Regions from separate parts of the Arthrobacter sp. SPT-J7 genome, predicted to be linked through region 1. Evidence: riboswitches for the same ligand, from Rfam matches in the RefSeq annotation. Region 1 holds a riboswitch; the other holds the start of a gene.

What was found. A riboswitch is a leader RNA that binds a small molecule or an ion and turns the genes downstream of it on or off. The one in region 1 is predicted to bind cyclic di-AMP.
Region 2: another riboswitch for cyclic di-AMP. It lies ahead of AC5RWX_RS22260 (M23 family metallopeptidase); the one in region 1 lies ahead of AC5RWX_RS10185 (M23 family metallopeptidase).

The regions. Positions count from the first base shown of each region.
Region 1 is NZ_JBNHFF010000005.1:129,534-137,529, reverse strand. Features, by position in the region: gene AC5RWX_RS10200 (FAD-binding dehydrogenase) at 1-1,705, opposite strand, end outside; gene AC5RWX_RS10195 (GlcG/HbpS family heme-binding protein) at 2,076-2,477, shown strand; gene AC5RWX_RS10190 (HNH endonuclease) at 2,618-3,232, shown strand; cyclic di-AMP (ydaO/yuaA leader) riboswitch at 3,373-3,546, shown strand; gene AC5RWX_RS10185 (M23 family metallopeptidase) at 3,551-4,477, shown strand; gene AC5RWX_RS10180 (aldo/keto reductase) at 4,602-5,546, opposite strand; gene AC5RWX_RS10175 (very short patch repair endonuclease) at 5,752-6,180, shown strand; gene AC5RWX_RS10170 (MFS transporter) at 6,388-7,996, opposite strand, start outside.
Region 2 is NZ_JBNHFF010000057.1:5,138-13,133, forward strand. Features, by position in the region: gene AC5RWX_RS22230 (helicase-associated domain-containing protein) at 1-1,448, opposite strand, end outside; gene AC5RWX_RS22235 (hypothetical protein) at 1,459-1,692, opposite strand; gene AC5RWX_RS22240 (cold-shock protein) at 1,913-2,296, shown strand; partial or broken gene AC5RWX_RS22245 (DUF3027 domain-containing protein) at 2,384-2,861, shown strand; gene serC (phosphoserine transaminase) at 3,286-4,416, opposite strand; gene AC5RWX_RS22255 (iron-dependent transcriptional repressor DtxR) at 4,694-5,389, shown strand; cyclic di-AMP (ydaO/yuaA leader) riboswitch at 5,535-5,745, shown strand; gene AC5RWX_RS22260 (M23 family metallopeptidase) at 5,756-6,577, shown strand; cyclic di-AMP (ydaO/yuaA leader) riboswitch at 6,706-6,888, shown strand; gene AC5RWX_RS22265 (C40 family peptidase) at 6,959-7,642, shown strand; gene AC5RWX_RS22270 (NlpC/P60 family protein) at 7,808-7,996, shown strand, end outside.

The DNA of each region.
Region 1 (7,996 bases):
AGCCGTGCATGCCGCCTCCACCAAACCCCGCTGCCTCTCCGGCGGCGTACAGTCCGGGCACCGGCTGCCCCTGCGCTGTCAGCACGCGGGACAGCAGGTCCGTTTCCAGTCCGCCAAGGGTCTTGCGGGTCAGCACCGACAGCCGCACCGCGATCAGCGGCCCGGCATCAGGGTCCAGCAGCCGGTGCGGCTTGGCCGTGCGCACCAGCTTGTCCCCCAGATAGCGCCTCGCCGCCCGGACGGCCGTCACCTGCGCGTCCTTGCCGTAGGCATTGCCCACCTCGCGGTCCCGCGCCCGGATCTCGGCCTCCACCTCGGCCGGATCCAGCATCGGCCCATCCGGGTTTTCGCTGAACGCCGGCAATACAGGTTCTGCGGGCCTCGTCCCCTGCCCGTCCGGCGAACCTACGGCAGTGGCCACCCCATCCGGTTCACCGAGCGGATGGGTTTGCACCAGCTCGTTCATTTTGGCCACCAGCTCGGCCACGGTGTCCGCCTGCAGGAAGTCCACGCCATGGTCCAAGAAGGCCTGCACCGGGCCGGGCACGTCCGTCGTCGCCCGCTTGAGCACTTCGCGCACCGACTTGCCGGTCAGGTCCGGGTTCTGTTCCGAGCCGGAGAGCGCGAATTCCTTCTCGATGATCCGCTTGTTCAGGATGAACCAGCTGTAGTCGTGTCCGGTCGAGCGCAGGTGCTCCAGCGTGCCGAGCGTGTCGAATCCGGGGAACAACGGCGCCGGCAGCCGCTTCCCGGTGGCATCCAGCCAGAGCGAACTGGGACCGGGCAGGATACGGATGCCATGCCGCGCCCACACCGGATCCCAGTTCCGGATGCCCTCCACGTAGTGCCACATCCGGTCCGGATTGATCACCCGCCCGCCGGCCGCCTGCGCAATGCCCAGCATCCGTCCGTCCACGTATTCGGGAACCCCGGCGACCATGTGCCCCGGCGGGGTACCCAGGCGCTGCGGCCAGTTCCGCCGCACCGCATCCAGATCCGCGCCGATTCCGCCGGAGGTGACGACGACGGCGCCGGCCGGGTACTCGAAATCCCCCACCACGGTGCGTGAGGACGCACGGCCGCGCTCCGCCGTCGTCGGTTCCAAGATGCTGCCGCGCACTCCGGTGACTGCGCCGTCTTTCGTCAGCAACCCGTCCACCCGGTGCCGAAAGGCAAAGGTGACCAGTCCGGCGTCGGCCGCTTCCCGCACCCGGCGGGCGAACGGTTCCACGATGCCGGGACCGGTCCCCCACGTGATGTGGAAACGGGGCACCGAATTGCCCGGGCCGCTGGCTTCGTAGCCGCCACGTTCGGCCCAACCGACCACCGGGAAGATCCGGTGTCCGCGCTCGCGCAGCCACGCCCGCTTCTCGCCCGCGGCGAAGTTCACGTAGGCCTCCGCCCAGCGGCGCGGCCAATAGTCCTCCGGCCGGTCGAAGCCAGCGGTGCCCAGCCAGTCCTGCCAGGCCAGTTCCACAGAATCCCTGACGCCCAGCCTGCGCTGCTCCGGTGAATCCACCAGGAACAGGCCGCCGAAGCTCCACCAGGCCTGGCCGCCGAGATTCGCTTCCGATTCCTGCTCCACCAGCAGCACATGGCGCCCGGCCTCGGTCAGCTCAGCGGTAGCGACCAATCCGGAGAGCCCGGCCCCCACAACAATGACGTCCGCGCCCGCGATTCGGTCTGACGCTGCGTTCGCACTCATGGAGCCCACCCTTGCGGATCGCGTCTAGGCCCACAAGAGGGCCGTGCGGATTGGCCGCTGGAACGGCCGCAGGATCCGCTACTGGATTGGCCCTAGCCAGCCCGGCAGCAAGAGGGCTACGGTGGCTCCTACCTACCCCTTGGCTCCGGTCCGGATCAGAGAGGATGGGCAGCAACCACGCGGTTGCTGACAAGGAGATCGACAGTCGACGCGATCGATAGTTTCTAGCCGTCAATCCGACAGACATTCGTTTGGAGGACGCACCGAAGGGCTACGCGGATTACAACGCCGGTGCCGCCACCAGTACATGCTCAATCCACGATGACATCACAAAGGGACCGCCGCCGCGGGCTGCGACCAAGGAGCAAACATGGATACTGTCACTCTGGAAGATGCGCGTCGGGTCATTGCCGCTGCGGAGGCCAAGGCCGCGGAAATCGGCCAGCCAATGAACATTGCCGTGGCCGACGCCGGTGGGAACCTGGTCTCGCATGTGCGGATGGACGGGGCTTGGCTGGGCAGCATCGACATCTCGATCAACAAGGCCTTCACCTCCCGTGCCTTCGACATCCAAACCAAGGACCTGGGCGACAACTCACAGCCGGGAAACCAGTTCTACGGCATCCACGCCAGCAACCATGGCCGGATCATGATCTTCGCCGGCGGCGTTCCGCTCTCCCGCGACGGCCAGGTGGTGGGATCGATAGGCGTCAGCGGCGGCACCGGGGAGCAAGACCAGTCCGTGGCCGAGGCTGGAGCGGCCGCGTTGTAAGTCGCGCTGGTTCGTGCCTCCGGGGCGGCCGCAAGAATGAGCACACTCTCGCGACTTGTCCGCCGGGCCGGAACCGTGGGAATCACAGGGTGCCCGGGCTAGCTTAGGCGGATGACTCGCGAAGGGTCATCGGATGGGTTATGTCTGAACTGGGGATGATTTACTGGTCGCGGCGGATCACGCTGTGGGTTTTCGTGGCGGCCTTGGCTTGGCTGGCATATGCCTTCGTCTCGGTCCTGCTCGGTACCGGGTTGATGACCGGGGTCCGGCTGTTTCTCGCTGGCGGCGGTCCGGAGCCGTTGCTTCAGGAGCTTTGGCCCGTGCTGGGCTGGATCGGACCGCCCGTCGTGGTCTTGCTGGCCATCGGCGTTGCCGCACGCATCCGCCGATCCCGCGATCTGCGCCGCCGCGATCCGCTGCGCAAATTTACCAAGGAGCAACGCCGCGAAGGCTTGGCCCGTGCCGGCGGCCAATGCGAACTTGAGGTTGGCCGGGACCGCCGTTGTCCGAACCCGGCCACCACCGGCGACCACTTCTTCCCGTGGCAGAAAGGCGGAGCCACCGTGATGACCAATTTGGCGGCGGCCTGCAGGAACTGCGATCGAAGGAAAGGCACTTCGATACCCTCGCCGCAATCCCGGCAACGGCTTGAAGAACGGCGGGCCAGCTACTTCCCCACCGGAGTTCCGGTCCAGGCCGGCGAACGCAATGAGATCTCCGGCCGCACGCACACGGCGGCGTGGTTGATGGGCTGAGCGGCAAACGTGAGCGCTTCTGGTGACAGGAAACACGGATAACGAAGTTGTAACGCCGCGTGTCGCTCCAGTAAATTTGAGGATGTTCCTACTAAGAGGGTAGGTGCCAGGTCCGCCCGCCGAACCCTGCCGGCGGACCATAAGAAATCGAGCTTTATGTCGAAGGCAGGGGCGGAGGAACCATTTACGGTGCTTGGGGGCACCTTGGGGTGAAGTCCTCAGAGGCAGGCCAGCTTCCCGCAGCCTTGCCGGCAGGACCGAGTGAACTCTCGCTCGAATCCGACAGCTAACTTCGTAGGCGCACGAGAGGAATACCCTGTGAACACCCCTGTCCGCGGTCGTCGCCGTTCCGACACCCGTACGTCGCCCCTTGCCCAGATCTCCCGCCGTACCGGCGATCCCAGTGGCCGCCGCCGCGCTGAAACGTCCGACCCGGCTCGCTCAGTTGCCCGCAAAGCGGGTATTGCTGCCGCAACCGCCGGCATGCTTGCCGTGATTGCCATCCCGGTGGCCCATGCCGGTGACTCGGACGAACTGGTTCGCACCGATCGCGTTTCCAGCAACAGTACATTCAGCGTGACCGCGAAGGATGTCGACCTTCGGTTCCTCCGAGCCGACATTTCCAGCAAGGCCGCCGAAGAAGAGACCAAGACCGCCGCCGCATCCGCCGAGAAGAAGAAGGTCGACGACGCCGCTGCCAAGAAGGCTGCAGCGGACAAGAAGGCTGCCGCCGACAAGAAGGCAGCAGCGGATAAGAAGGCCAAGGCCCAAGCTGCCGCCAAGAAGAAGGCAGCCGCCATCGCTGCAGCGAAGAAGGTTGACGCGGCCAAGGCCAAGACCGCCGGCTTCGCGACGGGCAGCCTGGAGGCCCCCATTCCGAACATGAACCAGACGTCAGGCTTCGGCTACCGCATCAATCCGATCACCGGCGCGGCCGGCGAACTGCACACCGGCATTGACTACGCGATGGGCTGCGGCACCCCGGTGCACGCTTCCGACGGCGGCAAGGTGGTCGAGGCAGGCTGGCAGGTGGGCGGCGGCGGAAACCGCATTGTGGTCGAGCACAGTAGCGGCCTGCAGACCACCTACAACCACCTGCAGTCGATCGGCGTCTCGCTGGGCCAAAAGGTCGCCCAGGGCGAGCGCATCGGCGAGCTGGGCACCACCGGAAACTCGACCGGCTGCCACTTGCACTTCGAGGTTGTGAAGGACGGCCAGACCGTGGATCCGGCCGGCTGGCTCTAAGCCCACAGCAACGGCGGAGCTTCCGCCACCCCGACGGCGATGCCCACCTATGCGGTGGGCATCGCCGTCGCTCGTTAAACCGGCATTGTCAGAAGCGGAGCGACGGCCAGCAGCGCCTGACGGCTCAGGCGAAGGACTGCGACGCCTTGTCCAGGGCGGAAATTTCGTCGGCAGTCAGCTCCACGTCCGCCGCAGCCATCAGATCCGGCACCTGCTGCGGCGTCCGGGCGCTGGCCAGCGGCGCGGTGATACCTGGCTTGCTGAGCAGCCAGGCGAGCGCCGCCGTCGTCATGGAGATTCCGCGGGAGGAGGCGACCGTTTCCACGGCGTCCACCACCGCAAAGCCGTTCGCGGTGAGGTAATCCCCCACCATGCCGCCACGCGGGCTGGCGTCGGCGTCGTCGTTGCTGTGGTACTTGCCGGTCAGGAAGCCAGCGGCCAGGGAGTAGTAGGGGAAGACCGAGAGGTTGTGCTGCCTGGCCAGCGGCGCGTAGCCCTGCTCGTAGTTTTTGCGGGCCACCAGGTTGTAATGCGGCTGCAGTGCCACCGGCAGCGCGAAGCCGTTTTGCCGGGCGATGGTGATCCACTCGGCGATCCGCTCCGGGGACAGGTTGGACAACCCGATCTGGCGGACCTTGCCCTCCTTCACCAAGGCATCGAAGGCGGCGGCCGCTTCGATCAGCGGCGTGCTCTCGTCGTCGTAATGGGCGTAGTACAAGTCGATGTAGTCGGTGCCCAGCCGCTGCAGCGACGCGTCGGCGGCAGCGGCGACGTTCACCGCCGACAGGCCCTGAAGCTCCGGGTGCCCACCGACTTTGGTGGCGATGACCACCGATTCCCGGTTCTTCCGCTCGGCCATCCAGCGGCCAATGATGTGTTCGGACTCGCCGCCGGTGTTTCCCGGAACCCAGGCGGAGTAGCTATCAGCGGTGTCGATGAAATTGCCGCCTGCATCGGCGAAGGCATCCAGGACCTGCTGTGAGCCGGGCTCGTCCGAGGTCCAGCCGAAGGTGTTGCCGCCCAGCGCAAGCGGGAAAATCTTGAGGTCCGAGGTGCCGATCAAGCGCATCGAGGGTCCTTTCGAGGAAAGGCGGCGGATCTTCGTCCGCCGCATCAGCGTTTAAGGATAGTGCGGCGGCAGCCGTTCCGGTCGCGAATGAGAGCGCGGTCACGCGGAAAACTTCATGTTTCCCGGGATCGGCCACCCAGCCGAGCCGCACAGACACCGGCTGCTGGCCACCGGCTCCGTTGTCCCGGCAACCTAGACTTGGTCCATGGCCGATTCGCTGACTCCGCAGCAGCGCAGCGCCAACATGGCCAAAATTCGCGGCAAGAATACTCGGCCCGAACTGGTGGTCCGGCGGCTGCTGCACGCCAAGGGGTACCGCTACCGCCTGCATGGCCGCGCCGGGAACCAGAAGCTGCCGGGCAAGCCGGATCTGGTCTTCGCGGGGCGCCGCAAGGTTATCTTCGTCAACGGCTGCTTCTGGCACGCCCACGACTGCAAGGTCGGCCAGCATGCACCGAAGTCCAACGCCGAGTTCTGGGAAACCAAACGGTCCCGGACGGCCGCCCGGGACAAGGTACAGGAGGCGGCGCTGCAAGAGGCCGGCTGGCAGGTCCTCACCGTGTGGGAGTGCGAGTTCAAAAAGGCAGGGGATCTGGCAGCGCTGGAGGACCGGCTCATGAAGTTCTTGGACTAAGCGGCCCAAGAGTCCTGCGGGCCGCGGCACGATCAGTCCGGCGCGTTCACGGCGGCGCCGCCGAGGCCGCGCATCCAAGACGGCGCGTCCAACACCGTGCATCCAAGGCGGCGCTTCAAGGCGGCCCGGCACTGGGCCAGGTATATCCGCCGACGCGGGAGCGCCCCGCCTGCTGGCATTCACCAGAGGCGAGGCGCTCCGCCGTCGTTATTTCCCGCGGTTCCCGCCCTCGGCCGCATCTTGCTGTCCGCTGCTGGTGGACCGGGCGTCGTCCGTTACTACCGGGAACGAATCGGTCATCACCGGTTGGGCCCCACCGACCATGCCGGGTTCCACCGGGCTCTCGGTGGTCGGCTTGATGTCGATGGTGCGGCGCAGCGGTTGCTCCTTGATGAACAACACCGCGATGAGCGCCACTACCGCGATCAGGGCGGATAGCTGGAAGATCAGGGCCGTGCCGTCTCCGTAGGCTGACCGCATGATCTTTGCGGCCGCGGGAGGCAAGGAAGCGAAGTCCAGCGTAGCGCCCACGCCTTCGCCGGATACCGGGATGTTGGCTTCCTGCATACCGGCGGTGGCCAGGGCATTGACCCGCCCGGCCAGCGCGGCACCCAGCACGGAGACGCCGATGGCGCCGCCGAAGGAGCGGAAGAACGCGACGGAGGCGCTGGCCGCGCCGATGTCCTTGGCCCGCACGGTGTTCTGCACGCCGAGCACCAGGTTCTGCATCAGCATGCCCATGCCCAGTCCGAGCAGCAGCAGGAAGATGCCGGCCAGCCACAGCGATGTTTGATGATCCATCATGCCAGCCAGGCCGGTGCCGCTGATCACCAGAATGGCCCCGATAACCAGAAAGCGCTTCCAGCGGCCGTAACGGGTGATCAGTTGGCCGGAGAGTGTGGCCCCAATCAGGTTTCCGGCAACCATCGGCAGCATCAGCAGCCCGGCTTCGGTCGGCGTTGCACCGCGGGCCACCTGGAAGTACTGGCCCACAAAGGTGGCCGAGCCGAACATCGCTACACCCACCGAGATAGAAGCGATGATGGACAGCGCGGTGGTGCGCTCGGTGATGATCTTCAGCGGGATGATCGGCTGTTCCGCCTTGGACTCGACCCACACCAGCAACACCAGAAGCACGACGCCGATGCCCACCATCAGCGCGCTGGTTCCGGAAAGCCACTCATAGTGGCCGGGCTGGCCGGCGAAGGAAACCCAGATCAGCAGGATGGACACGCCGGCGGTCAGCAGCACAGAACCGAGCCAGTCGATCTTGACCTGCCGGCGTTCGTGGCCCATCTTGAGGGTCTTCTGCAGCATGAACAGCGCAATCACGGCCAGCGGGACGCAGACGAAGAAGGTCCAGCGCCAGCCCAGCGGGCTGTCCACAATGAAGCCGCCCAGCAACGGGCCGCCAGCGGTGGCCACGGCCATGACGGCGCCCATATAGCCGGCGTAGCGTCCGCGTTCACGCGGCGGGATGACGGTGCCGATGATGGCCTGGACGAGCGCGGTCAGGCCACCCATCGCGGTGCCCTGGACCACACGCGCGGCCAGCAACGTGGTCATGTCCGGGGCGAACCCGGCCAGCACGGAACCGGCTACGAAGATGACGATGGACAGCTGGACCAGCAGCTTCTTGTTGTAGAGGTCGGCGAACTTGCCCCAGATCGGCGTGGTGGCAGCGTTGGCCAGCAGCGCCGCAGTAACCACCCAGGCGAAGTCGGTCTGGGTGCCGTGCAGGTCGGCGATGATGGTGGGTAGGGCGTTGCCCACGATCGTGCTGGACAGCATCGCGGTGAACAGGGCAGCCAGCAAA
Region 2 (7,996 bases), on a different contig from region 1:
TGGGCCCACTCTGCGCGTTGGAGTACCGCTGGCGCGTCCAGGACGGGTGCAGTGCCGTCAGGGGCTGCTGCTTCCCGGGTGAGTTCGTTCAGGATCTCCAGGATCCGTTTGCGTACGACGGGGGCGTCGGGCCGTTGCGCTTCGGCTGACAATGCGATGATGGTGCTCCCGGAAGCGGCACGGTGAGCTGCGGCTCCTGGAGCCCCGTTAATCGGTTGCCCCACCAGGGACGGTACGCGCTCGCTGGCCAGCCAGGCGTTGACGAGCCAAAGCCACTGTTCCTGCCTGGGCAGGATGAGCCATTCCAGCTCCGGCGGCTGGACCCAAGATGATGAGTCCACATCCAGGCGGATCAGCCCGGCGAGCCCGCAGAGCTCCAGGAGAAGCCCGGCACGGGGCTGGTCGATCCGGAGCATCTCGGCCAGCCGCCGCATCTCGCGGACACCTACGCCGCCGCTGCGCAGTGTGGCCATGGGCTGTTCCCGCACCGCATGAAGTACTTCGCCCACGAGCCGCAGCGTCTCGCTGATGGCCCCCAGGGCAGCATTCCGCCGCAAGGCCGCACTGGTCCGGCCAAGCTCGGGAACCGGCGGCGACAGCCTGAAATCATCGATGATGGCACCGCCCCGCAGCGAGAGCCCCACGCTGTGCGGCAGCTCCACGTGGGCGGCGTCCAGCGGCACCAGCAGGCCGCGTGCCAGTAGCCAGTCGATGGGCCCGACGTCGGATCCTTCGGCGGTGATGGACGCCTTGCGTTGCGCCTGGGGAACGGCACCCATGGCCCAGTTCCTGAACCGGGCGAGCAGGGCCGCCGTCCGTTCCGGAGCAGTGGACAAGATGTCCCGGAGGTTCTCCGGCGAGGACGTCCAGCGTTGCAGGGCAAGCGCTGCCTCCATGGGCGTTGTGGCTCCATGGATGGCTGCACCGCTGCGGTGAAGCTCGGAAACGAGCTGGACCGCCCGCTGCGCAAAGGCCGGCTGGAGGCGCACCAGTTCGGTATAGCTGCGGCCGAGCCCAGCAGGATAAATCCCCACCACATCCTTGAGGCTGCCGACGGGGAGGTAATAGCGCTGCCTGTTGCCGCTGGCGGGTGATCCGTGCGGGGGTTCTGCGCGGTGCACCAGGGCGAGTTCCTGCAGGGACGCCAGGATCCGTTCCACAGCGGCAACCGTGGAACCCGAGATCAGTTTGCGCAGTCCTGCGGCGGAGGCGCTGTGCTCCGTATCCGTGTTGGTGCACAGATGGAGGGTTTCCAGGACCTGCATCTGTGGCCGGTTGAGGCGTTCCAGCGCACGCTGGACGCTGACGCGCCCGCTGGCCCGGGCAGCGAGGGCGGCGAAGTCCGGTACCGGGGGGGAAACGAGATCCGGACGCGCGTCGAACAGCGCCCGCAACGAGTCATCGCTGCGGGCCTCCAGGTCCTTACTGAGCGCGCGAATAAGGGACATCAGTCCAACGTTACCGCCCGCCCGGTTTTCCTGCCCGGCGGCGCCCGGCAACGCTGTCAAGAACAAGGAACAGCATCAGGAGGAACGCCAGCGGCAGGCCGTAGAGGGCGGTGTAGGTGACCCAGGCAGGAGCAACCGAACCGGCGAAGGCGAATGCCACAACGGCAGCCACCGCCACCAGCGAAAGCACTGCAATAACTGCGCCGAGGATCGTCAGGGGACGCCGGTAACGCGAGGGTGTCATGAACGTAACGCTAACAGCCCGGTCTGGCACTCCCGGCATGGCTGCAGGGTCGCACTTGCGGGGAGCCATCGAAAGCAGGATTACGGCACCGGGCAGGATAACCTTGAGGGATACAGACCAACACGGTCTCCCAGCCGTCACACCTTGGACCCGCACAACAATGTGGATGCGGTGACGGCCGGCCGTGTCTCAAGACGTCAGAACGAAGAAGGTTGATTACGTGCCTACCGGCAAGGTCAAGTGGTATGACAAGGAAAAGGGCTTCGGATTCCTCGCGGGCGAAGATGGCCAGGAAGTCTTCCTGCCCAAATCGTCGCTGCCTGAGGGCGTAACAGAGTTGAAAGCAGGCACCCGCGTCGAGTTTGGTGTGGCTGACGGCCGCAAGGGGGCCCAGGCCCTGGGCCTGCGTGTGCTGGACAAGACGCCGTCCATCGCCAAGGCCAAGCGACCCAGCGCGAAGGACCTTGCGCCGCTGGTCCAGGACCTCGTTACTGTTTTGGACAACCTGTCCGGAACCCTTTCCAAAGGCAAGTACCCGGAAGGCAATAAGGGCAAGGCCATCGCCGCGGCCCTGCGTAAGGTTGCCGACGAGCTGGACGTTTAGGCCTTTATGAACCGGGAAGCTGATCAGCAGGACCTGGAGTCACTCGATCCGGAGTCAATGCCCCTGGAGCCACGGGGTTTGGAGTCAATGGACATTGAATCGATGGACCCGGTGCCGGGGGACACGGCGCAGCTGCAGGCCGGTGCTGCAGCGGGCGGGGCCGCCGGTGGCACCGCTGTCCCAGCCGGCCAGGTGCCTGGGGTGGCGAAACCAGCCAAGCGACGCGCCGGTGTGCCCGTATGGCGTACCGGTAAGCCGGACGCTTTTCTTGCTGCTGCCGTGGACACGGCTCGAGCAGCCATCGAAGGCATCACCGCGGCGGCGGATGTTGGGCAGCACCTCGCGGCCAAGAGCGAAGGCGACCGCCTGGTCACCCACCTCTTTGCGTGCAGGCTGCCCGGCTATGCCGGCTGGCAGTGGTTCGCGGTGCTGACCCGGAATTCGCGGTCCAAGGTGGTCACGGTTAACGAGCTCGGCCTCTTGCCGTCCGAGGAGTCCATCCTCGCCCCTGAATGGGTTCCGTGGGCCGAACGGGTCCGGCCCGAGGATGAACAGGAACAGGAATCGGGGCGCGGTGAGGACCGGTCGCACGAGGCGGAAGCCGCTACGCCCGCCGCCGGTGCAGAGCCGACTGATGGACGTGCTGACCACGCTGATGTGCTGGAAACAGACGCCGCCGGGCCTGCCGCCACCCAACCTGCCGCCACTCAGCCTGTCGATGGGGATGCTGGAGCCCTGGACGATGTAGTCCCGGATGACCAGGCCCATGACGACCAACCACAGGTGGACCAGGCCGAAGTTGAGGAAGCTGACGTGGCGGAGCAGCCCTCAGGCCAGCACTCCGGGACAGATTAAGGCACGGAAACAACCGCGCCCAAACAAGGAAACTGAGCTAAGAAACGCAACGGCGCCGACCGGGCAGGACCCGGGCGGCGCCGTCGTGCGTTAAGGCCGGAGGTTACGTCAGCCGGTTACGTGGGCAGTTTCGATCACTTGCGCAGTTCGCCCGCCACATAGTCGATGCTCGCAAGAAGCGCGGAAACATCGGCCGGTTCAATGGCCACGAAGGTTGCAATGCGCAGCTGGTTGCGGCCGAGCTTGCGGTACGGCTCGGTGTCCACGATCCCGTTGGCGCGAAGGACTTTGGCGACCACTGCGGCATCCACGGACTCATCGAAGTCAATGGTTGCGATGACGTTTGAACGCTCATCCGGCTTCGTCACGAACGGGGTTGCGAACTCCGAAGCCTCTGCCCAGCTGTAGATACGTCCGGCAGAGTCTGCCGTGCGCGAAGAAGCGAAGTCCAGTCCGCCGTTGGAGTTCAGCCACTGCACTTGGGCGTCCAGCGTTACCAGCGTGGAGAGTGAGGGCGTGTTGTAGGTCTGGTTCAACCGCGAATTGTCGACGGCCGTCTGCAGGTCCAGGAAATCCGGAATCCAGCGGTCACCCGCCTTGATCCGCGCCGCGCGTTCCAGGGCGGCGGGGGAGAACAGCCCAAGCCAGAGGCCTCCGTCCGACGCAAAATTCTTCTGCGGAGCAAAGTAGTAGACGTCACTTTCCGCGACGTCCACGTCCAGCCCGCCCGCGGCAGAGGTAGCATCCACCAGTACCAGGGCACCCTCATCTGCGCCGGCAACACGCTGTACCGGGGCTGAAACGCCCGTGCTGGTCTCGTTCTGGGGCCAGGCGTAAACGTCCACGCCGGCTTCGGCCGTGGCTGAAGGGCGTGTGCCCGGCTCGGACTTGATGATGGACGAGGAGCCCAGGAAGGGCGCTTTGTTGGTGGCTGCCGCAAATTTGGACCCGAACTCGCCGAAGGAAAGGTGCTGGGCCTTGTTTTCAACCAGGCCGAAGCTCGCCACATCCCAGAAAGCCGTCGAACCGCCAACGCCCAGGACCACTTCGTAGCCGTCGGGGGCACGGAAGAACTGGCTGAGACCTTCGCGGACGGAACCCACGAGGTTCTTGACCGGGGCCTGCCGGTGGGACGTGCCGAGGATGTTCTTCGAAGCCGCGGACAGCGCATCGATCTGCTCCTGCCTGACCTTGGAAGGCCCGGCGCCGAACCGTCCATCCTGGGGCAGGAGGTCGGCGGGAATAGTGATGCTGGTTTCGCTCACGGGTGCTCCAATTTCGGCGTGGACATGGCTTTGGTCCGGTCGGATGTTGGTGGCCGGCAGCCGGGGACGACTGCAACCAGGGCCTCCCTCATTCTGCCTGAACCGCTCTATCGGCGGGAACCGGAACCGTCATAGTCCAGCCAATGAGACGGCCCGCCCGCACCCACTGAACTAATCGGACAAAGTCAAAATAGGCTAAGCTTTTCCACGGACTACGTCGCGGTGAAGGCGATACGGTGGGACAACGCTAGGTACTGTGCTCGAGGAGCTGAGCTGGATGACGGATCTGATCGATACTACGGAGATGTACCTTCGGACCATTCTGGAGCTCGAGGAAGAGAACATCGTTGCCCTTCGTGCGCGTATCGCCGAGCGGCTGCGGCACTCGGGGCCTACCGTCTCCCAGACCATCGGGCGCATGGAGCGGGACGGGCTGGTTGTGGTCTCAGGCGACCGCCACCTTGAGCTCACCGAGACGGGCCGGAAGCGTGCCACCGAAGTAATGCGCAAGCATCGCCTGGCCGAACGCCTTCTCGCTGATGTGATCGGACTGGACTGGGCCTATGTCCACGATGAAGCCTGCCGCTGGGAGCACGTGATGAGCGAGCGGGTGGAACGGCGCATCTACGAGTTGCTGAACCACCCCACGGAGTCCCCCTACGGAAATCCGATTCCGGGCCTTGCTGCCCTCGGCGGCGTGCCGTCCCTGGGTTTCGCGGACGGAGCCATCAGCCTTCTGGAGGCAATGAAGTCGTACGGTCCTGCCTCGGTGGTGACCGTCAGCCGGCTTGCCGAGCCCATCCAGGTAGAGCCTGAACTGCTCTCCCAGCTCGATGAGGGGGGCATCCGGCCGGGTGCCGCCGTGTCGCTGGAACGGGTGGGCGACTACATTTCGGTTCGGGTTCCCGGCATCGAAGGGGCGCTTGAGCTGCCCCCGGAGGTAGCCGCCCACGTCTTCGTGGCGATCAGCTAGAAGGCGGCGAAGGGCCCGATACCCCATGGGAAGGCAGTTACGCAAAGATAACGGAATTGTTACTTTGCGGCTTAAGCATCTATAGTTGAACCAAGCGTTGATATTAAAGCGTTACCTGATCTGGAGCCGAGCTCTGCCAGCGGATCAGGAGCACGAGTCGTAACTGGCAGAGGCGGGGGAACCACAAGCGGCAGCAGGGGACTGCCTTGGGGTGAAGTCCGTCAGCAGCAAGCCACTTCCAGTGAAGGATCCCTCCGGGATATCTCTGTGCCGAAGCTTGCTTACGGCGGACCGGGTCTTTGCACTCTCTGACCCGAATCCGACAGCTAACTTCGCAGGCTTTCCAGAGAGGAACCCTTCTTGACCATGCAGAATTCCAGGGGACGCCGCCGCGCGGCGGTCCCTGCTTCGACACCGCGTGTCGTCGAAGCCATCACCTCGGAACGCCCCCGCGATCCGCACCGTGATGCGCGCCGCCGTCGGGGTCCCTTCCGTCAGATCACTGAGTTCGCTGCTGCCAGCGGCATCGGCCAAAAGGCCGGTATCGCCCTCGCTGCCACCGGCCTGGTACTCACCGTGACCGTGCCGGCCACCAGTCCCGTGATGGCAACGGATGCCTCCGGATCCACTCCTGCGGCCGCGTCTGCTGTTGCCCCCCAGCCGCAGGTTTCCGCGGAAGCTGGCGCCCAGATCGACTTCAGCCGCTCTGCTGTAGTTACCCAGGCGGACCCGGATGGCAAGCTGAAACAACTTCTCAGTGCCCAGTCTGCCGGCGCCATCACCCGCGCCGCTTCCGCGGGAAGCCTTGGTGCCCCGCTCGCTGCCCTGACCACTGCGTCGCCCTTCGGCTACCGGGTCAGCCCCATCACCGGAGGCTCCGGCGATTTCCACCGGGGACAGGACTATGTGGCCCAGTGCGGCACCTCTGTGCTGGCCGCAGCCACCGGAACTGTCACGTTCGTTGGATGGCACCAGTACGGGGGCGGCAATCGTGTGGTGGTGGATCACGGCAATGGCCTGGAGACCACCTACAACCACCTGTCATCCTTCAGCGTAAGGGAGGGGCAGACGGTGTCCCGCGGGGACGTTGTGGCCCTCAGTGGGACCACAGGAGCCTCCACCGGCTGCCACCTCCACTTTGAGGTCCAGGTCAATGGCGAGGTTGTTGACCCGACCGGCTGGCTTTAGTCAAGTGACTGTGAGCTATCACTTGAACTTGACCAGCCGTGACCTGAATGTGACATTCACCCAAAACTGCTGTACCGTCTAACTCGCGCCAACTTTTCCGAAGTTGACGCTCTTGTGCGGATTGCCTAACTCTGCCACCGCTCAAGGTCCGTTCGCATTTCATCGTCTGGCAGGGGCGGGGGAACCAATTTTGGCCTTCAGCTTTTTGGAGGCCTTGGGGTTAAGTCGCAAAAGCTTCCCAGGAAGCTACGCGGCCGGGTGACTCCCATCCGAATCCGACAGCTCACCTCGTAGGCATTGGGAGAGGCTACCTTCGTGTCTTCACGCCATAATTCTGCGCGCCACCGTGCGCAACCGGTTCGTACCAACCCCCTGGACTCCATGTCCAAGGCTGTTAGTGCCAATGCCGGGACAGTAGGTCGCCAGGCTGCAGTCATCGCAGCTGCGTCCGGCCTCATCCTGACCATGGGCCTGCCGGCCAATGCAGCGGACACCACCGCTGGTGTTTCCGCCTCCACTGAGTCCGGATCCGCACAGAGCACCCTCGCGGTCACAGCGGCACCCACGGCTACCGTTTCCTTTGAGCGCCCCGTGGTCAAAACCACGCCGGCACCCAAGGTCGAAACGGTGCGTGCGCAATCCACTGCCTCCGGCAACCGGACCGCTACCACCGCTACCACCGCAGCTGCTCCGGAATCCGCCCCGCAGAAGCTCACTGAAACCGTTGCCTCCGCTTCCACTTCCGGAATCGCGGGCATTGCCTACACCGGCATCGGCCGTCCGTACGTTTGGGGCGGCACCACTCCCAACGGCTGGGATTGCTCAGGCTTTACCCAGTGGGTCTACGCCCAGGCCGGCATCAGCATCCCCCGCGTTAACGCGTGGACTGCAATGAAGCCCACCTCCACGCCGCAGCCGGGTGACCTGGTCATGCAGAACGGCGGCGCGCACGTCGGCATCTACGTCGGCAACGGCATGATGATCAGCGCCCTGAACCCGTCCCAGGGAACGCTGCTGCACTCGGTAGCTGCTACCGGCTCTTCCGCGTTTTTCACTATGAACTAGTTCTTCGACCCCAGGGTCCAAGGGCTTTCATTGCCCAAACACGCTCTTCGCTAAATCACCACACATCCCCGTTCGGGGCGTGCCGGCGTACCCCCAAGATGCCGGCGCGTCCAAACACCTTTGGCTGCCTACAAGCGGTTTGAAGGAAAACGAAAGAGAGAACTGATGACTACTCGTGCAACCGCACGGCACCGCGCCGAGGTCACCAAAACCAACTCGCTCGCCATCAGTGCCAAAGCTGTTGGCGAGAACGCCGGCGGCGTAGGGCGACAGGCGGCTGTTATAGCAGCCGCTTCCGGCCTGGTCCTTACCAGCGGCCTCGCTGCCAACGCTGCTGACGCCAACGTCCAGCGT